Regions from separate parts of the Paenibacillus graminis genome, predicted to be linked through region 2. Evidence: riboswitches for the same ligand, from Rfam matches in the RefSeq annotation. Region 2 holds a riboswitch; each other region holds the start of a gene.
The links. Region 2 has a riboswitch for thiamine pyrophosphate ahead of thiC (phosphomethylpyrimidine synthase ThiC). Riboswitches for the same ligand answer to the same signal wherever they lie in the genome.
Positions count from the first base shown of each region.

Region 1: it holds a riboswitch for thiamine pyrophosphate, as region 2 does, so the genes downstream of both, PGRAT_RS02330 (ABC transporter substrate-binding protein) here and thiC (phosphomethylpyrimidine synthase ThiC) in region 2, are expected to answer to the same signal.
Region 3: it holds a riboswitch for thiamine pyrophosphate, as region 2 does, so the genes downstream of both, PGRAT_RS13390 (ABC transporter ATP-binding protein) here and thiC (phosphomethylpyrimidine synthase ThiC) in region 2, are expected to answer to the same signal.
Region 4: it holds a riboswitch for thiamine pyrophosphate, as region 2 does, so the genes downstream of both, PGRAT_RS10330 (thiamine phosphate synthase) here and thiC (phosphomethylpyrimidine synthase ThiC) in region 2, are expected to answer to the same signal.

Region 1 is NZ_CP009287.1:520,681-525,863, reverse strand. It holds gene PGRAT_RS02340 (ATP-binding protein) at 1-1,125, opposite strand, end outside; gene PGRAT_RS02335 (cobalamin-dependent protein) at 1,162-2,226, opposite strand; TPP riboswitch at 2,407-2,518, shown strand; gene PGRAT_RS02330 (ABC transporter substrate-binding protein) at 2,639-3,709, shown strand; gene PGRAT_RS02325 (thiamine-binding protein) at 3,758-4,051, shown strand; gene PGRAT_RS02320 (ABC transporter permease) at 4,048-4,809, shown strand; gene PGRAT_RS02315 (ABC transporter ATP-binding protein) at 5,097-5,183, shown strand, end outside.
Region 2 is NZ_CP009287.1:163,617-168,799, forward strand. It holds gene PGRAT_RS00815 (tetratricopeptide repeat protein) at 1-938, shown strand, start outside; gene trxB (thioredoxin-disulfide reductase) at 958-1,911, shown strand; TPP riboswitch at 1,986-2,091, shown strand; gene thiC (phosphomethylpyrimidine synthase ThiC) at 2,213-3,907, shown strand; gene PGRAT_RS00830 (DUF1858 domain-containing protein) at 4,137-4,364, shown strand; gene PGRAT_RS00835 (DUF438 domain-containing protein) at 4,378-5,183, shown strand, end outside.
Region 3 is NZ_CP009287.1:3,243,445-3,248,627, reverse strand. It holds gene PGRAT_RS13400 (DHA2 family efflux MFS transporter permease subunit) at 314-1,834, opposite strand; gene PGRAT_RS31620 (TetR/AcrR family transcriptional regulator) at 2,029-2,682, shown strand; TPP riboswitch at 2,762-2,865, shown strand; gene PGRAT_RS13390 (ABC transporter ATP-binding protein) at 2,957-3,751, shown strand; gene PGRAT_RS13385 (ABC transporter permease) at 3,732-4,508, shown strand; gene PGRAT_RS13380 (ABC transporter substrate-binding protein) at 4,505-5,183, shown strand, end outside.
Region 4 is NZ_CP009287.1:2,564,056-2,569,238, forward strand. It holds gene mdh (malate dehydrogenase) at 1-212, shown strand, start outside; gene PGRAT_RS10315 (hypothetical protein) at 334-759, shown strand; gene PGRAT_RS10320 (SDR family oxidoreductase) at 997-1,866, shown strand; TPP riboswitch at 2,038-2,139, shown strand; gene PGRAT_RS10330 (thiamine phosphate synthase) at 2,478-3,080, shown strand; gene thiS (sulfur carrier protein ThiS) at 3,158-3,361, shown strand; gene PGRAT_RS10340 (thiazole synthase) at 3,469-4,233, shown strand; gene thiH (2-iminoacetate synthase ThiH) at 4,264-5,183, shown strand, end outside.

The DNA.
Region 1 (5,183 bases), 360 kb from region 2:
AAGCCTGCTGTCCATCAGAATAAGCCCGTACTCTCCCTGCTGCCAGGCTTCGACAGCTTCCTTGCCGCTGCCGACCATCTGCACATTTGTAATGCCCAGCTTCTTCAGCTGCAGCAGCAAGAGGGTGCTGTTGAGTCCGTTGTCTTCTGCAACCAGCACCGGCTGCGTGCTGAAGCGGGCCTCCGGCAATACCGCTTCACCCGCGGGAGCCGGTTCCTTCAGGCTCAGCGTCTTATCCAGCGCAACCTCAAACCGGAAGGTTGAGCCCCGGCCAGGGGCGCTGTCCACCATAATCGTCCCGCCCATCAGCTCCACCATGGACTTGCAGATCGACAGGCCAAGCCCCGTGCCCTCCACTGCCATTGCCGACTCGCTGCTGATCTGTGAATAGGGCCGGAACAGCGTTGCCTGATCCTTCAGTGGAATGCCGATACCCTCATCCCTGACTTCGAAGCATAGGTACTGCTGGGCCGCATCCTCCCGAAGCAGCCTTACAGTCACTTCCACTTCACCGTTCTGTGTGAACTTTAGTCCATTTCCCACCAGATTGATGAGGACCTGAAGAATTTTCGACGAATCACCGCTTAGAGTATGGTCTACTCTGTCCGCAACCTGCCATTTCAGAATATTCCCGCGCTTCACGGCAGCCGTAGAGAGCAGCCGGACCACATGCTCAAGCAGACCACGCAGGTTAAGCGGTGTCTTCTCCAGTACCATTCTACTGGCTTCAATCTTCGAGATATCCAGCAGGTTGTTGATCATCTGCAGCAGGTATTGTGCGGATTCCCGGATAACTTCCAGATGAGCCCGCTGCCCGTCCGTCGCACCTTCAGCCTCCAGAAGTTCGGTCATTCCCAGAATGCCGTTCATCGGCGTGCGGATTTCATGGCTGATTGTAGCCAGAAACAGGCTTTTCGCCCGGTTGGCCTCCTCCGCCTCCTCCTTCATCTCCTTAAGGCCGGCACTGTTCTTCGCAAGCAGCCGGTGCATCGTAATTAATTCATTGTTCATCGCGGAGAATTCTGCGAGGGTCTGTTCTTCTCTCTGCTGTCCCTGAATTACTTGATGCGAGAGCCGCTCAATGGTTTCCCTCAGTTTCCGGACTTCCTGCTCGTGGTCGGCCATTTCTATATCCCGCCTTTTGTATAAGTTCTCTGGGTGCTAGTTCCGGGGAATCAGCTGTGCCGCCATTTCCAGCGCCCCTTTGGCGTCCGGGGCGTAGCCGTCGGCTCCAACCTTTTCCCATAATGCTCTGTCGATATTAAACGGCATTCCGCCGACTAGAATTTTCATGCGGTCCAGTCCGGCATGCGTGCGGATCGAGGCAATCAAACGCTGAACCTCCGACACATGATAAGTCATGGTAATCGAGACGGCCAGGAGATCGGCAGGCTGCTCTTTTAAATAGCGGATCAGTCCCTCTGCGGGCATATTGGAACCCAAGTAGCAGGTGTTCCAGCCCTCCATTTCGAAGAAATCAGCAAGCATCCGCAATCCGATTTCATGCAGCTCCTCGCCCACGCCGACCGCTACCAGCGTTTTTTTGCTTTTCTGTGCTGCCTCAATCCAACGCGGGTAGAGCTGGGAGATGATACTCTGGGTACAGGCTGTACAGTAATGCTCCTGGGCTACAGTGATGCGGCCTAGCTGCCATAGACGGCCAATCTCATACTGGCTGTTCTGGAAGAGATGCAGATAGAGATCACGGATAGGCACACCGTCCTCATGCAGCCCCAGCACGAACTCCGAAGCCTTACGGCGTTCACCGGCCAGAAGCAGCTTCAGGTACTCCTCTGCCTCGTGGTAATAGGGCTTTTCCGGAAGAAGAAAGGTAGGCAGGCTGTCCTCTCCGCGTGCGTGGTGTATCCCCATATCGAGATAGCTTATAATCAGCTCCTTTTCTGGTGTTTCCACCTGGGAACTTATAGCATCCTTCATCAGATCCAAATTGATCTGCAGATCCTCGGCCGTAATCTTATACTGTGCGAGCAGGACTTTCAGCCAGATAATATAATTTATAAATAAAAGCGGGCTATCCAGCGCCACACTTTGGGCCAGATACCGGAAATGATAAAGAGAATCCTGCTTGGTTCTTGCTATGCCGGAAGGGCCGAATCTTTGCCGCAGCCCGGGCTGCCGCTCATACTGACGCAAAGTGACTTCTTCCGCCAACTGCTCCGCTAGCGCCTTCAGCCGTTCTCCGGCATGTTGCTGGTCAGCGAACATAGGGTCACTCCTTTTTCAGAAACGGAATTGTAGAGCCTTGTCCGTATTATAACATAAGGCCAGGTTACCCCGGCGGTCTGGACGTTCTGGGCACATTTCCGCATTCTGGCAGACGGCTACTGGACAACCCCGCAGGCGACAGCTATAATACACCGTAAGAACACAGCAATACCCATAACTTCATAGTACCAGGGGGGCTGGAATGGGCCGGCTGAGAGTGTATCCCGCAAAGATACTGACCCTTATACCTGATCTGGATAATGCCAGCGTAGGAATCCATCACCCGCTATTCAGCCAATTGGCTTAAGCGGTCCCTAACGCAAATGCAGGCGTCCCGATCTCCGGGGCGCTTTTTTGGGTATGGACATCATCAGAATTTGGAAGACTGGGGAGAGCTGGAAGGAGAGAAGAAATGGGAGTCAAAAAAACACTAATGCTCTGCATCAGCTGCATGCTGGTCATCGTAATGGCCGGCTGCGGCAGCAATAATGCAAATTCCGGCGGGAATAGCGCTGCTCCATCCGGAGACAGCTCCGCCGCGCCTGAGGCCACCGCCCCGGCGGCTGACGCTCCAAAAGAGCTGACTAAAATTAAGGTCGCTCTGGACTGGACGCCAAACACCAACCATACCGGCCTCTATGCAGCCAAGGAGCTGGGATATTATGAGGAGGAAGGCCTGGATGTAGAAATAGTGCAGCCTGGTGCAGCCGGAGCCGACACAATGGTCACCTCAGGCGAAGCCGCTTTTGGCATCAGTGCCCAGGAGGCGCTCACACTGGCCCGGCTGCAGGATGTGCCGCTCGTCTCAATCGCTGCCATCATCCAGCATAATACCTCGGGGTTTGCCGCTCCGAAAGACCGCAAGATCAAGACGCCCAAAGATTTTGAAGGCAAAACCTACGGCGGCTGGGGCTCCCCGGCTGAAGAAGCTGCCATGAAAGCGATCATGGACCCTGAAGGCGGCGATGTCAAAAAGGTGAAGCTGGTCAACATCGGAGAAGCCGACTTCTTCACTGCCGTAAAACGCGACATCGATTTTGCGTGGATTTTCTATGCATGGACCGGTATCGAAGCCGAGCTGCGCGGCGAGCCGGTTGACATGCTGTATCTGAAGGATTACGCGCCGCAGCTGGATTACTACACCCCGGTTCTGACCACCAGCGAAAAGGAAATTGCCAAGCATCCGGAGCTGGTGAAGGCTTTCCTTGCGGCTACAACCAAAGGCTATCAATATGCGATCGACAAGCCGGAAGAAGCGGCCGCTATCCTCTCCAAGGCTGTGCCGGATCTCGACCCTAAGCTGGTCCTCGCCAGCCAGAAATGGCTGAGCCCGAAATATAAAGACGATGCCGCCCGCTGGGGTGAGCAAAAAGCAGAGGTCTGGAAGAATTACGCCGACTGGATGTACGGCCTGAAGCTGCTGGACAAACCGCTGGATGCCGCTTCAGCGTTCACCAATGATTATTTGCCGCAAGGCCAGTAATTCTACTGTGCAAACCTACGATACCAAACCTGAAAGGATCTGATTGACATGGCCAATACCCTGCTCAGCATTCAAGTCATCCCTAAAACTCCGAACAACGAGGATTCCATTCCTTATGTAGACAAGGCCATTGAGGTGATTCAGCAATCCGGTGTCAAACACCAGGTGAACCCGCTCGAAACCACGATGGAAGGTGAACTGAACGAACTGCTCGAAGTGGTGCGCCAAATGCACGAAGCACTGATCGCTTCCGGCAGCCCCAGCGTCATCTCACAGATCAAGATCGCCCATAACCCCACCGGGATCAGCATGGACAAGCTGACGGAAAAATACCGGCCGTGAGATCATACTGGAACCAAATCTGGCCGCCCCTTGTGGCGGTCATCTTTTTTCTGGGGGCCTGGCAATTGGCGGTTTCCGTGTTCCATGTACCTTCCTGGATGCTGCCAAGCCCCGGCGATATCGCCCGCGAATCCCGGGGCAATGCTTCGGGCATCTGGGCGCATACGGCGGCTACGCTGCGGCTGACCCTGATCGGCTTTCCTGTCGGCACAGGGGTGGGCCTTATTGTAGCTCTGCTGCTGCATCTAGTGCCCTGGCTGAAAAGAGCGCTGTACCCGCTGCTGATTCTCAGCCAGAATGTGCCATCGATTGCCCTCGGGCCGCTGCTGATCATCTGGTTCGGGTTCGGGCTGATGCCCAAAATCGTCCTCATCACACTCGTCTGCTTCTTCCCGGTTGCCGTCGCCGCCATGGGCGGGCTGGCCCAAAGCGACCGGATCATGATGAATTATATGAAAATGGCCGGGGCAAATAAGTGGCAGATCTTTACCAAGCTGGAGCTGCCCGGCTCCCTGCCCTCCCTGTTCTCGGGCCTGAAAATCTCCGCAACCTACGCGGTCATGGGCGCGGTGGTCGCGGAGTGGATCGGCGCGGACAAGGGCATCGGCTACTACATGCTGCTGCAGAAGGCCTCCTACCGCACAGACCGGATGTTCGTTGCCATTGTAATTATTGTGCTTCTTAGTCTGGTGCTGTTCGCCCTGATCGCCCTGCTGGAAAAGTGGCTGGTCCGCTGGAAGCCGCGCAAGACCTCTTGATACAGGCTGAGCACTACGTTACAGAATAACCGGTTTAGGCTTTCCGGAAAGAAAGAGGAATGAACATGACTCATATTACGGATACCGGCCGCGATGGAGCCGCAGGCTCAAGTGCTGACGGCAGCCGGGGCTGCAGCGGCGGGGGGCAGGCTGAGGCGGAGCAGGCTGGAGCGGTCCGTATGGCCGGACCCGGCGGGGGCCGGACTGAGGCGGAGCGGGCTGATGCGGCCCGCATGGCCGGACCCGACGGGGGCCGGACTGAGGCGGAGCGGGCTGATGCAGCCCGCATGGCCGGAGCGCCGCCAGCGCTGGAAGTGGACAGCGTGACTAAGGCTTTCTTCCACCGCCGCCGTGAAACCCTGGTGCTGGACCAT
Region 2 (5,183 bases):
CGATGGGGATTCTGGGGAAGCACAGAACAGCCTACGGGCACTTCCGCCGCCTGCTGAAGGACGAGGAGGTTGGCGGCGATGCCAGCTTGTACCATTACTGTGCGGCTGCGGCAAGCAACAGCGGACTTGAGAGCGAGGCGGTACGCTGCTGGCAGCTGGCCGCGAAGCTGGACCCGGAATCCGCAGTACCGAAGTTTTTCCTGTCCCAGCTTCAGCTGGCACAGGCTGAAGGCCGTCCGCTGCCTCCGGTAAGCTATAATTATCAGCTGCCTTTCCAGGAGCAGCTCAAGCAGTGGAAGAACAACATGGGCAGCTTCTCTGAGGAGGTGCGGAATAATCCGCTGCTGCGCGCTTCGTTCTTTTGGGCACTGCGCTACGGTGATTCAAGTACGAAGCTTCAGGTGACAGAGGCGCTCCGCTGGATCGGGGACGATGAAATGTCCGAGGTGCTGAAGGGGATTTCTGAGCAGGAGCCGCTGCAGGAGACTGCACTTCTCGGGCTGCAGCGCCTGATCGGTGGCGCACCGGAGGAGAACACAATCCAGAGGGCGGTACAAGAGCCGGTCGTGCCAATCCATAAAGGGCCACCGGAATGGAAAGAGGACTGGCAGCGGGTTATTGATCATACGGCTGCCGTGATGGACCGGCGGTATGATGCCGTTCTGAAGAAGGATGCTGAGCTCCTCTGGAAGCAGTTTATAAGCCGTCTCTACCCGGATGTTCCCTTGTTTAGGCATACTGCGGGCTGGTGTGCGGCTCTGGAATATTTGACCGCCAAGCTGCATGGCCATCCGCTTACCTATCGTGAGGCTGCCCAGCGCTACGGCGTTTCGGTCTCTATGGTAAGCCGGTACGCGCGGCGTATTCATCAAGTATGCGGGTTCCCGCAGGACGGGGCGGCAGCGGACATTTTGCCGCCTTTTACGGAAAATATCTGACCCTAAGGAGGATATACTCATGTACAAAACAATTGTAATCGGAACAGGCCCGGCAGGACTGACTGCTGCGATTTACCTGGCGCGTGCCAATCTCAGCCCCCTCGTCATTGAAGGCTTGCAGCCGGGAGGACAATTGACTACAACGACAGAGGTAGAGAACTTCCCCGGTTTTCCTGATGGCATCCTGGGTCCAGATCTGATGGATAACATGCGCAAGCAGGCAGAGCGCTTTGGGGCTCAATTTAAGAATGGCTGGGTGGAGGCTGTGGACTTCTCGCAGCGCCCATTTAAGATAACCGTGGATGGCTTGGGTGTGCTGGAAGCAGAGTCGGTAATTATTTCGACCGGGGCTTCGGCGAGGTACCTGGGCATCCCGGGAGAGCAGGATAATGTCGGGCGCGGGGTCAGCACCTGTGCAACCTGCGACGGGTTCTTCTTCCGCGGCAAAAAGATTGTAGTGGTTGGCGGCGGCGACTCCGCAATGGAGGAAGCGAGCTTCCTGACGCGGTTCGCTTCCAGCGTGACCCTGGTCCACCGCCGTCCGGAGCTGCGCGCTTCGAAGATCATGCAGGACCGCGCGCGGGAGAACAGCAAGGTGGCCTGGGCACTGAACCGCACGCCGCTTGAAGTCGCCATCGGGGATACCGGGGTGAAGGGACTGAAGGTCCGCAACAATGAGACGGGTGCTGAAGAGCTTGTGGAAGCGGACGGCGTATTTATCGCTATCGGCCACACACCCAACACGGCCTTCCTGGGCGGCCAGATCACTACCGATGCCAACGGCTATATCGTGGTTAATCCGGGCACAACCGAAACCAACATTCCGGGCGTGTTTGCTTGCGGGGACGTGCAGGATACCCGTTACCGCCAGGCGATCTCAGCTGCCGGGACCGGCTGCATGGCCGCCATGGATGCCGAGAAATATCTGGAGGGCTCGATGGTGCATGACTGGAGCGAAACGCTGGATAAGTAACGGAGGCGCTCAATCAGCAAAATTTTTTATTGACACAAAATACCACTCCATGTAAATTGTATTTAATTAGATAAGATACCCACTAGGGGAGCCTGAATAGGCTGAGACGGGATAAGTGATTCCCGGACCCTTGAACCTGATCTGGATCATACCAGCGTAGGAAAGTGGAGTCGGACCTTTTTTAGCGCAGCCTTCTTTGGCTGTTCCTGAATAAAGCCGCTCCAGGTGGAGCGGCTTTTTGAATTGCTGCGTGATTATCTTATCTGCAAATTGCTCATAGAGCACAGAGGAGGAGATAAGAATGTCAGATTCAGTAAAAAAGGAAGAGGTTAATCTTTCCGGATTCCCCGCGAGCCGCAAGGTGTATGTAGAGGGCTCACGCCCGGACATTCAGGTTCCGATGCGTGAAATCTGTCTCAGCCGGACTGAAGGCGTGGCGGGAGAAGCGGACAATGCGCCGCTGCGTGTCTATGATACCAGCGGGATTTATACGGACGCCGGACAAGAGACCGATATCCGCAAGGGTCTTCCGCCGCACCGATTGTGCTGGATTGCGGAACGCGGAGATTCGGAAGAATACGCCGGGAGAGCTGTGCAGCCCGGAGATAACGGAAGGACAGCGGACGGATCGCTGGAAGGAGGCTTTTCCGGCTTGCACCGGTGCCCGTTAAGAGCGCGTGAGGGCCGCAATGTCACCCAGCTGCACTATGCGCGGCAGGGGATTATCACACCGGAGATGGAGTATATCGCCATTCGTGAGAACACCCGGCCTGAATTCGTAAGGGATGAGGTCGCGGCAGGCCGGGCCATTATCCCGTCGAATCTCAACCATCCCGAGAGTGAGCCGATGATCATCGGGCGGAATTTTCTGGTTAAGATCAATGCGAACATTGGGAATTCCGCTGTGTCTTCATCGATCGAAGAAGAAGTGGAGAAGATGAGGTGGGCAACGCGCTGGGGGGCCGATACGATTATGGACCTTTCCACCGGGGCAAAAATCCATGCCACCCGCGAATGGATTATCCGCAACTCGCCGGTTCCAATCGGCACAGTGCCCATCTATCAGGCGCTGGAAAAGGTCAAAGGAATAGCTGAGGATTTGACCTGGGAGCTGTACCGCGATACGCTCATTGAACAGGCGGAGCAAGGTGTAGACTACTTCACCATTCATGCCGGTGTGCTGAAGCGTTACATTCCGCTTACCGCTGGCAGAATGACCGGAATTGTCTCACGGGGCGGTTCCATTATGGCGGCCTGGTGCCTTGCCCATGATCAGGAGAACTTTTTATATACGCATTTTGAGGATATTTGCGAGATTATGAAAACCTATGATGTCGCCTTTTCCCTGGGAGACGGGCTACGCCCCGGCTCCATCGCCGATGCCAATGACGAGGCTCAATTTGCTGAGCTAGAAACACTTGGTGAGTTGACTGCTTTGGCCTGGAAGCATGATGTCCAAGTGATGGTGGAAGGTCCGGGTCATGTGCCGATGCACAAGATTAAGGAGAATATGGATAAGCAGCTGGAGCTTTGCCAGGAGGCCCCTTTTTACACACTCGGTCCGCTGACCACGGATATTGCTCCCGGCTATGACCATATTACATCAGCAATTGGTGCAGCAATGATCGGCTGGTTCGGGACAGCGATGCTCTGTTACGTTACCCCGAAGGAGCATTTGGGCCTGCCGAACAAGAATGATGTGCGTGAAGGTGTGATTACTTACAAAATTGCTGCACATGCCGCTGACTTGGCCAAGGGGCATCCGGGCGCGCAGGACCGGGACAACGCACTATCCAAGGCGCGGTTCGAGTTCCGGTGGCGTGACCAGTTCCACTTGTCGCTGGACCCGGAACGCGCGCTGGAGTACCATGATGAGACGCTTCCAGCGGAAGGCGCCAAAACAGCGCATTTCTGCTCGATGTGCGGCCCCAAATTCTGCAGCATGCGGATCTCGCACGATATCCGCAATTCGTCCAGATTGAGCAGAATGCTATAACCTGCAACCTTTCCGAGAGGCTGTTTCCGACGCTATGAAATGCGGAGGAGGCAGCTTTTTTCTATATACGTTTCATTCCGTATCCACATGGTTAAACCAATTGGTTGTCAGCTTAATTAAGTTTGTGATTTTGTGATTGCAATCACAATCCGGCCCTGTACCCTATGCTAAGCTGGTGTTGAGAAAGGTTATCAATTAGCCGGAGGTTAAGCTGCAGGAGGAGAGCGCAATGAGCAAAAGCCTTAACATGGATGAGTCCATATTCGAGCTGGTCAGCCGTTATCCGGAGGTCGTAGATATTATGGTGGAGCTGGGGTTCCGCGATATCGCCAAGCCAGGCATGCTGCAGACGGCAGGCAGGTTCATGACCCTGTCCAAAGGAATCACAGTGAAAAAAATGGATCGCGAAACCGTCCGGCAAGCTTTTGAGCGCCATGGCTTCGAGATTATTCAATAGAGGAGAGAGTACAATGAGCGAACTGATTAACAACCGGGAAGTGGATGTTCCCGAGCAGACACGCCGCCAAGCCATGCTTAGGGAAATCATCAAGGAGCTGCATGCCGGAAAAAGCGTGGAGGAAGTCAAAGCACGTTTTGCAGAAGCGGTAGGCGATGTTACGGTAGCAGAAATTTCGGCCATGGAGCATTCATTGATGACAGAAGAGGGGATTCCTGTAGAGGAGGTGCAGCGACTGTGCTCTGTGCACACGGCCATCTTCAAAGGGTCGATCCAGGAGATTCACCGTTCCAATAAACCGGAGGAACAGCCGGGACATCCCGTGCACACCTTCAAGCTGGAGAACCGTGAGATTGAACGTCTTGTCAATTTCCGCCTGCAGCTCCACACCGATAAATTTCTAAGAAGCGGCACGGAAGAGATGAGGTTCAAGCTGTTGGAGGATCTGAGCCTGCTGCTCGATCTCGACAAGCATTACAGCCGCAAAGAGAATCTGCTGTTTCCCTACCTTGAGAAATACGGCATCTATGGACCTACCAAGGTGATGTGGGGGGTGGATGACGGTATCCGCAGTATGATCAAGCAGGCTAAGGCCGCACTCAGTGCATACAATGGGGAAGCCGGGGAACTTAGCAGTCTGCTGGCGGACATTATTCAGGAAGTTAATGAAATGATCTTTAAAGAAGAGAATATTCTGCTGCCGATGGCACTCGATAAGCTGACTGAGGATGAATGGGTCAAAATCGCCCGGGAAAGCGAGGAAATCGGCTTCTGCCTGGCTGCACCAGAGCGGGAATGGATTCCTGAGCGTGTTTCAGA
Region 3 (5,183 bases), 3.1 Mb from region 2:
GAGGTTACGGAGCTACTGGGGCTTCGAGTGCACGAGGACACGAGGCCCGGAAATATTATGCAAGAGACAAGATTAGCATCTTTTGGTTTGCATGTCCGCTATACTCTCCTGATGGCACCCAACCTGCCCCTTAAACTCCGCCGATGGTGTCCAATCTGTCCGCTTCACCACGCGGATGGTACCCAAGCCTCAAGCACCGCCTATATCACCTTAAACTTCCAGGATCTCTTCATTTTTATGATTTTATCATTTCTCAAACGACAAAACCCCGTTAGCACCTATCCGGTGAACGGGGTTTTGTATTCATAAAAAATCATCCGTGCATGATTTCAGTCTGCACCTCGGTCTTAGAACCGTCTTGTCTGACTCTGCGCCCTCTCCGCAGCAGCAGACCCAGCACAGCACCGCCCAGCGCTACGAAGATCATGATGTGAAAGGTATCGTCAAACCCTTTGGCAAGTACAGTTTGTGCAGCTAGCTTCAACGCTTCGGGAGAAGCATTCGCCGCATTCTTCCCGGCCGCAGCCGCAGCTTCTTGCATTTCCGCCCCGCGCGCTGCCGCCCTTGAGGTCAGGATGGTGACCAGTGTCGATACCGCCAGAGAGTTGATTACCTGCTGCATCGAGTTGGTCAGAGAAGTAACCCGGTTCACCAGGTGGCTTGGGGCCTTGTTCAGAAGATGGGTATTCATAGGCATTACCATCATCCCCATGCCCGCGCCGCACATAATCAGCGGCAGGATCAGGTCTTTGCTCTGTGTGGCAAGATCTGCATGCGAATATTGGAATAAGGCACCAGAGACAAGGCTAAGACCGCAAACCACCAGCCAGCGGACACCTATCCTGTCGAATAGAATCCCGGCAATGGGCATCATCAGTCCGGATGCAATGGCTTGGGGCAGCATCGTCAGACCGGTATCAAAAGCTCCGAAGCCGCGGGCCTGCTGGAGAAATTGCGGAAGCAGAAACAATGCGCCGTATAAGCCGAACTGGGCAATCCATTGTACGAGAATGCCTGTGCTGAAATCGCCGGAGCGCAGAATCCGCAGTTCCAACAGCGGGGTCTCCGAGCGAAACTCTGCAATCACAAAAGCGATTAAGGCGAGCACGCCCATGGATAACCCGATCAGTGTTTTGTCTGAGGTCCAGCTATCCGCACCTTGGCTGACACCGTACGACAGGGAGGCAAAGGCCAGAGGCCCGAGAATCATCCCGAGCTTATCCATGCCCGGTACTTGGGTCCGCTCTGATCTGGGCAGCTTCCGGGAACCGATCAGCAGGCAAATGATGCCAATCGGAATATTAATGAGGAAAATCCAGCGCCAGGAATGGTACTCCACAAGCCAGCCGGACAGTACAGGGCCGATCGCCGGAGCAAACAGCACCGGAATCCCCATGATTCCCATAACAACGCCAACCTTGCTCCTGGGAGCAAGCTTATACACGTAAGCCATCCCAACGGGAAGCACACAGCCTCCCCCCAGTCCCTGCAGCACACGGAATGCAATTAGCCATTCCGCACGGCTCGGGGTGGCACAGAGGAGAGAGCCGATGGTGAATACAATAACTGCGGCGAGAAAAACAGTTTTGGCTCCGAACCGGTCAGACAGCCAGCCGGACAACGGAATCACTGAGGCCTGAGCCAGCATATATCCGGTCACGATCCATTGCAGAGTATTTAGATCCGTATGAAAATCCTTGACTAGTGTGGACAAAGCCACATTCATCGCCGTGCTGTCCAGCACCACCATGAACACACCGGCAATGATCGCCAGCAGCGGAACCAGAATGCTTGACAGGCGAAAATCGGCATCCGACTTCAACGCTTGCTCCATCTTCTATCTCCTCCTAAGTTGAACTGCTCCGGTAGGCGTACATTGACCTTTGCGCAGCTTTATCTATATAATAAATGATACGAACGGACAATTGTCCGGTATTGCTTTTTCAGTGTACGGACAATTGTCCGCACTGTCAATTTAATTTTCATTTTTTTCTAATATAGATGCTGCATTTCCGAAAGGAGCCTGCCATGAATTCACACGAACCAGACCGCAGACCAACCAACAAACCAGCAAAAGAACCTCCGGTACCCGCCAGGGATTATCAGGACCCTTATGTCCAGCGGATTCTTGAGGCTGCAGAGGCATTGTTTGCCGAGAACGGCCTAGAGGCGGTCAGTATGTTCAGCATCGCCAAGCGGGCGGGAATCGGCCAGGGTTCGCTGTACCGCAGATTCACGGACAAAGGCGAAATCTGCTCTGCCTTGCTCTCAACCAGCTCCGAGCGTTTTCTTTCCCGTCTGGAACAGGAGCTGCAGGCCACAGCCGGATCTTCTGCCCCGTTGGAAGACCTGCAGAGCAGTATTGAGCAGGTCGTTGATTTCATAGACCAGCACGCTGAGCTGCTGCAGATGATTAAGTCCGAGTTCACCGGCAAGAAACAGCTTACTCAGTTCGAGCATCCGATTTTCCGCCGCCTGAACGCAGTGATGACCCAGCGCATCCGGCGGGCCGCGGATGATGGCTTGCTGATTGCGGTCGATCCGCAATTTGCCGCTACCGCCCTTATTGCCGTATTGAGCCCTGATCTCTACCTCTACCAACAGAAGCTGCACAGCTCTACCAAAGAGGAAATCTCTAAGGGCGTCCTCGCACTGTTCGTCATTGGAATCCAACGGACTTAACCTTTCCGGCACAGATCCTTTGACAACCCGCCTGAATATGCTATATTAATTAGCAATTGCGAATATCAATATTGACCTGCTATTTCACTAGGGGAGTCTGCCGACTGAGACGAAGCTTGAAGCTTCGGACCCTTGGAACCTGATCTGGATCATACCAGCGGAGGGAAGTGGAACAGAAACGATCAGCGGTGCCGCTATACGTCTACTGCCTGAACCTTTCAGACCCATTTGTCTCCACTTTGAGACAGATGGGTCTTTATTGTGTTGCCGCGCAATGAAAGGAGGCTTAGTACATACGAATATGATCTCAATGACGAACCTGTCCTATTCTTTCGGCACATCTCCGGAGACGCCGGTATTCAGCGGTCTGACAATGGATGTGCGCCAAGGGGAATTCATTTCTCTGGTCGGTGCCAGCGGCTGCGGTAAAAGCACATTATTCAAAATCATCGCCGGCTTGCTTCAGCACACCAGCGGTGATCTTAAAGTTCTGGGAACGACATCCGCCGATCCTTCATCACGCCTGGGACGGGTTGCCTATATGCCCCAGCAGGATCTGCTGCTGCCCTGGAGAACCGTGCTGGACAACTGCCTGCTTCCCTGGGAGCTGAACAGAACAGGCAGTAAAACGGAAGCGGTAAAAAGTATCCGTAATTTGCTGGAGCGTTTTGGACTGGAAGGTACAGAGCAGCGCTATCCGCATGAGCTGTCCGGCGGAATGCGCCAGCGGATCGCTATGCTGCGGACGCTGGCTGCCGGCAATACGCTCTTGCTTTTGGATGAGCCCTTCGGAGCACTGGATGCCATCACCAAACGCGGGCTTCACCGCTGGCTGCTGGAGCTGTGGGGCAGTCTGGAGCAGACCGTCCTGTTCATCACCCACGATCTGGAGGAGGCGCTCCTCCTCAGTGACCGGATCTATCTAATGTCCGGCGGCGCTGGCGGCGGTGTACAGGAATTCCTGGTAGATCTTCCGCGCCCCAGGCATTACCGCATGAATTATGAACCGCATTTTGCTGCTTTGCGGGCGGATTTGGAACGGAGGCTGTATGACACGCACCTATCTTAGAAAGTTTTTGCACGAATATGGCCCCTTTGCCCTGTTGGTGCTGCTGACTCTTGCCTTCTGGGAAAGCGCAGCCAGGCTGAAGCTTGTCCCTGCCTTCATTCTTCCGGCCCCTACGGCCATATGGACGGCAATGCTGGAGCAGAGGCTGCTGCTCTTTGGAGAACACTTGCCTGCTACACTGCAGGAGGTGCTGTTGGGTTTTGCGCTGTCCGTGTGCTGCGGTGTGCTGCTGGGTACGGGAATGCATATGTTCTCTCCGGTGGAGAAAGCGCTGTACCCCCTGCTGGTCATCAGCCAGACGATTCCGCTGATCGCGCTCTCCCCCATTTTTATTATGTGGTTTGGCTATACGCTGTGGAGCAAGGTAGCGGTGGTCTTCCTGACCGCTTTTTTTCCGGTCGTTATCGGCACTTATGACGGATTGCACAAAAGCGGAGCGGTGTACAAAGAGCTGCTGCTCACACTTGGTGCGAACCGCTGGCAGATTCTGCGGAAAACCGAGATTCCTCCGGCACTGCCCTCGCTGTTTTCGGGACTCAAGCTCTCAATTGTCTACTGTGTGATTGGCGCAACGATCGGGGAATGGCTGGGCGGCAGCCGGGGACTCGGGTATTTTAGCCGCCGGATGGCGGGCAATCTGCAAAGTGCTGAGATGTTCGCCGCTGTGTTTCTTTTATCCGTACTCGGCATTGTTCTGTTCCTAAGTATTAAGCTGCTCGAAAAATATATTTTGCAGAAAAGAGGCATTCATCGATGAACATCTTTCCCTCTGAACATCCCGTTAGTAACAAGAGTCTTTCCTTGCTCTCCCTACCGCTGCTTCTATGTCTTGCTATTGCAGTAAGCGGCTGTGGAGGCGGCAACAATGCTGTTCCAACCAGCTCCGCTTCAGCAGAGAACGCCCAGCAGCCCCACAAGCTAACGATTATGCTCGACTGGTATCCAAACGCCGTTCACTCTTTCCTGTACGCCGCACAACAGAATGGCTATTTCAAAGAGGAAGGCCTGGATGTGGATATCCAGATGCCCGCTGACAGCAATGATGCCTTGAAGCTGGTAGCCGCCGGCAAAGCCGATCTGGCCTTAAGCTACCAGCCGCAGGTGCTGATGGCCCGGGGAGAACAGATTCCGGTGAAGTCTGTCGCCGCCATCGTCCGGCATCCGCTGAACCATCTGATGTTACCGGCGGACAGCGGGATCAAAAGCCCGAAAGAGCTGGCTGGGAAAAATGCCGGATACTCTTCGGTTCCCTTATACGAAGCTATGCTGAAAACAATGGTCAAAAGCGATGGCGGCGATCCGTCCGCAGTGAAGCTGATCGATGTGGGTTTTGACCTGATTCCGGCCATTTCAACCGGACGTGTAGACGGAATTATCGGAGGATTCATTAATCATGAGCAGCTGATTCTGGAGAAGGAAGGGCATCCGGTCA
Region 4 (5,183 bases), 2.4 Mb from region 2:
CGGTTCTGAAGGATAAGAAGCGGATACTTCCTGTCATTGCCCTTCTCGAAGGAGAATACGGATACGACGGTCTGTTCATGGGCATCCCGGCTCTGCTGGGTGCGGATGGCATTGAGAAGATCTTCGAGCTGGAGCTGACAGCGGAAGAGAAAGCGGCTCTCGATAAGTCTGCGGATTCAGTACGTGCAGTAACTTCAGTGGTTACGGTCTAGGTTCATACGGATATAAGCCCTCATTTCCATTCAAGAAATGAGGGCTTTCTTTTCATAAGCGATGCGGTTGGGTATAATAAGAATGTAACATATATCACAGCGAAAAATGAGGAGGCTAATCATGGATCGGATTTTCTTTTTCTTACATATGATCGGGACATTGGCGCTCGGCTTCTATCTGGTGCTGCCGTTTATTTTGAACGGTACGGCCAAGCTCTCTGCTTCAGCCAAAGAGGGGACGTTAAGCGCTATCGGCGGATTTAACCGGTTCGCCCAGTATGGTCTGGTCATTCAACTGCTGACAGGGGGCTATATGATTTCACAAGGGGATTATACCGTAGCCTGGATGGTTGTGGTTATAGTTCTCCTGCTGGCGATGTTTGCCTTAGGCGGCATTATGGGCAAGCCGCTGCGTCTGGCAGCTGCCGGAATGCGCGAGAACCGCGATGTGTCTGACCATACCGCGAAGCTGCGCACCCTGAGCCTGCTGCTGATGGTCCTGCTGATCGTGATGATGTTTTTTATGGTGTACAGACATATTATCTAAGTTGAACTCACGTAAAATGGCTCCGGCTGCGAGGGCTTTTTTCTGTGGAAATGCGGGTATAGGTGATGATGACGAGGTGCCGTCCCCAGCAAAAGCGGCTGGATTTTTTGTTTGGATTACCTGGAAGTGTGGTAAGTAACATAACGTAAAGCGATTGTATAATTGATGATGCATAAGCCATCCTAATACGATGTGGTTACTTCCCAAAAAAGTTGCACAGCGAAAGGAGAATGGATCATGCCAGACAACAAACAATCCACCAAAACTTTGCCGCCTCAGGTGCAGGACCGGCAGCCCGGAATCGAGAGCGAGATGAAGCCGCGTCCGGAATTTGAAACCTCAAGCTATAAAGCGGCAGGCAAGCTGCTGGGCAAGGCGGCTCTGATTACGGGAGGCGACAGCGGTATTGGGCGTGCGGTTGCCGTTCATTTTGCCAAGGAAGGTGCGGATGTGGTCATTTCCTATCTGAATGAGCATTCCGATGCCGAAGAAACGAAACGCCAGGTCGAGCAGGAGGGCCGGAAGTGTATTCTGGTCGCCGGTGACATTGGGGTAGAAGCATTCTGCCAGGACCTGATCAACAAAACAGTAGAAGGCCTGGGCAAACTAGACATCCTGATCAACAACGCCGCCGAGCAGCATCCGCAGGACAAGATTGAGGATATCACCTCGGAGCAGCTGGAGCGGACGTTCCGTACGAATATTTTTTCCATGTTCTATTTGACCAAGGCCGCTATGCCGCATCTGAAAAAAGGTTCTACGATCATCAACACGACGTCGATCACAGCCTACCGGGGAAGCCCGCAGCTGCTGGACTATTCGTCTACCAAAGGCGCAATTCTCAGCTTCACCCGCTCACTGTCGATGAATCTGGCGGAAAAAGGCATCCGTGTCAATGCCGTAGCTCCGGGTCCGATCTGGACACCGCTGATTCCATCCACTTTTGATGCCAAAAAGGTCAGCGAGTTCGGCGGCACACAGCCGATGAAACGTCCGGGACAGCCGGAAGAGCTGGCTCCAGCCTATGTCTATCTGGCCTCGGATGATTCATCCTATGTCAGCGGGCAGGTCATGCATGTTAATGGCGGAGAAGTGGTCAACGGCTAAGAGTTGTGGTGCAGACCAGGTTTACTTGGAAATACAGCAGCAGTTTAAGAGCGTGCCTTCGCGGCCCGCTCTTTTTGCTGCACCTGCCAAGGAAGCAGTTTTTCAGCGAAAGGGATAGCTTTTCCGAGGAATTATATGTTAATATGAACCACGTCAGCAACTGAATAATGGAATTGTCCCTAGGGGTGCCGCGAGGCTGAGACGAACGTTCCGTTCGGACCCTTTGAACCTGATCTGGTTAAACCCAGCGTAGGAAAGCGGAGAATGAATGAACTGCAGCGGGGTTGTATCCATACGCCCGTATTCCTGTACACATTTATGACTGCCTCCTACCGCGGGGGCGGTTTTTTTGTTGTCTGGAAATTATGTGTTTTTTCTGTTTTGGATAAGGTGTGTAAGGGGAGAAGGGATTTTTTACTTGGTTCGTTTAAAGAACAAATTTGGATCTGAACGCGGGTTGGCCTGGAAAGAACGGCAGAAATGCCTTTGTTGAAGAGTTGACGGCTGGTTTGTCCGGAAAGAACGGCAGAAATGCCTTTGTTGAAGGGTCGAAGGCTGGTTTGTTCTGTTCCCGGTCTGCTCAAAGAATATAGCGAATAGAAGGTGAAGCTGTGGCGGAGATTCATTTGATCTCGGACGGAAGGCTTGCGCCGGGAGAATTCATTAACCTTGCTGCGGCTGTATATCCGCTCGTGGACTACATCCATCTGCGGGAAAAGCACCGGTCTGCCCTGGAACTGCTGGACATGGCGAAGCAGCTGCTGCTTGCGGGGGTTCCCGCTTCCAGCCTAGTCATCAATGACCGGCTGGATGTTGCGCTGGCCGCTGGTGCAGGCGCTGTTCAGCTGGCCTGGAACAGCCTGCCGCCGGCTGCAGCCCGTGCCGCCGCTCCCCGCCTGCGGCTGGGCAGGTCGGTGCATTCCGCGGCGGAAGCTGCGGAAGCGGGCCTGCAGGGGGCCGACTATTGCCTGTTCGGCCATGTTTTTCCTACCGCCTGCAAACCCGGCCAGCAGGAGCGCGGTTTGGGGCTGCTGGGGGAAGCGGTGCGCTGCAGCCGTATTCCGCTGATTGCCATCGGCGGCATAGAGCCGGGCAATGCCGGTCAGGTGATCCGGCAAGGGGCAGCCGGGATTGCAGTCATGTCCGGCATTTGTGGTGCCGGAGACGCTGTATCCGCTGCGCGTGCTTACCGGTTGGCGGTCCAGGAGGCTTAAGACCGGAGTTGTTATGTGTTTAAGTTGTTATGCGTTTAGTGAGCTATGGATATGTCACGCAAAGGAGGTGAGAAGGCATGAATCTGATCATCAATGGCAAAGCCCTGGAGATTGCGGAAGACTGCCGGACGGTAGCTGACCTGCTCAGCCGGCCCGAATGGAGCGGACGGCTTGTGATCGTGGAGCGCAATGGTGAAATTGTGAACAGGGAGCATTACGGCGAGACATCGTTCTGTGAAGGTGACCGGCTGGAGCTGGTGCATTTTGTAGGCGGGGGCTGAAGCACTGCTTCCTGAGAGAGCACAATGCGGGGCGTTCGTTCCCATAGCATCTCTTCATTTTGCAACCACAGCAGATATTATCCGATTTCATACCAGGAGGCATGCTTATGTTAGATCCATTTGTGATTGGCGGTATTACGTTATCAAGCCGGCTGTTCATCGGCACCGGCAAATACAGCCGGAATACACTGATTCCCGAGGTGGTTGCGTCTTCAGGCTCACAAGTGATCACGGTTGCCCTTCGCCGCATAGATCCGGAGAGCCGCGACAATATTGTCAGCCATATTCCTCCCCATATGACCCTGCTGCCTAATACATCGGGGGCGCGCACCGCCGAGGAAGCCGTGCGGATCGCCAGACTGGCCAGAGCCGCAGGCCTTGGCAACTGGGTCAAGATTGAGGTCATTAACGATCAGAAATATCTGCTGCCGGATAATCTTGAGACCATCCGCGCTACGGAGATACTTGCCGCCGAAGGTTTTGTGGTGCTGCCGTATATGAGCCCGGACCTCTCCGCTGCAATTCGAATGAAAGAGGCTGGAGCTGCCGCGGTTATGCCGCTTGGCTCGCCTATCGGCTCCAACCGCGGCCTGCGGACCAAAGAGCTGCTCCGCATTCTCATCTCTGAGGTGGATCTTCCGGTTATTGTTGACGCCGGTATCGGCCGACCGTCCGAAGCGGCGGAAGCTATGGAGCTGGGGGCCTCCGCTGTGCTGCTCAATACGGCTATCGCTACTGCCCGTGATCCGCTGCTGATGGCCGAAGCCTTCCGCGAAGCCGTATCTTCAGGCCGCAAGGCCTATTTGGCCGGGCTCGGTCCGGTGGAAGAGACGGCGGTCGCGTCTTCGCCTTTGACCGGATTTCTGAAGTGATTCTGAGCCATACCGAAAGGAGGGAGAAACATGAGTTTTTATGAAACACTGACCCGTCTGGAGCAGCTTCCTTACGAGAGCCTATGGCAGCAGTTCCAGGTGGAGGATGTGAAGCGGGCACTATGCAAGGACCGCCTGGATGAAAGCGACCTGCTGGCCCTGCTGTCTCCGGCTGCGGAGCCATGCCTGGAGGAGATAGCCCAGCGTGCGCAGCGGCTGACCCGTACGCATTTCGGGCATGTGATGCAGCTGTTCACACCGATGTATCTGGCCGATTTTTGTGTGAATCACTGCACCTATTGCAGCTTCAGCTCCATTTATGATTTTCCGAGAAAAAAATTGACGCCGGAGGAGGTCAGGCAAGAGGCGATTGCGATCTCCTCCACAGGCCTGCGCCATCTTCTGGTGCTGACCGGCGAATCGCGCAGTGACAGCCCGGCTTCTTATGTGAAGGAATGCGTAGAAATTCTGCACGAGTACTTCCCTTCCGTAAGTATTGAGGTGAATCCGCTGTCCACGGAGGAATACCGGGAGCTTAGAGAGGCGGGAGTGGACGGCTTGACCCTGTATCAGGAGGTTTATCATCAGGAAACGTACCGGAAGCTGCATGTAAAAGGTCCCAAAAGAGTCTTCCGCAACCGGCTGGATGCCCCCGAGCGGGGCTGTCAGGCCGGCTTCCGCTCTGTCAACATCGGTGCGCTCCTTGGGATGTATGATTGGCGGCAGGAGGCATTCATGACCGCGATGCATGCGAGGTATCTGCAGGACAAGTATCCGGAATGCGAAATCGGCTTATCCGCCCCGCGTTTCCGGCCGTATTTGGGGGAATTCAATCCGGATAGCGATGTTACGGACCGGGCGCTGGTGCAGATTATTTTGGCGTACCGCCTGTTTCTGCCCCGTTCCGGCATTACCTTGTCTACCCGGGAGCCTGCCTCGCTGCGTAATCA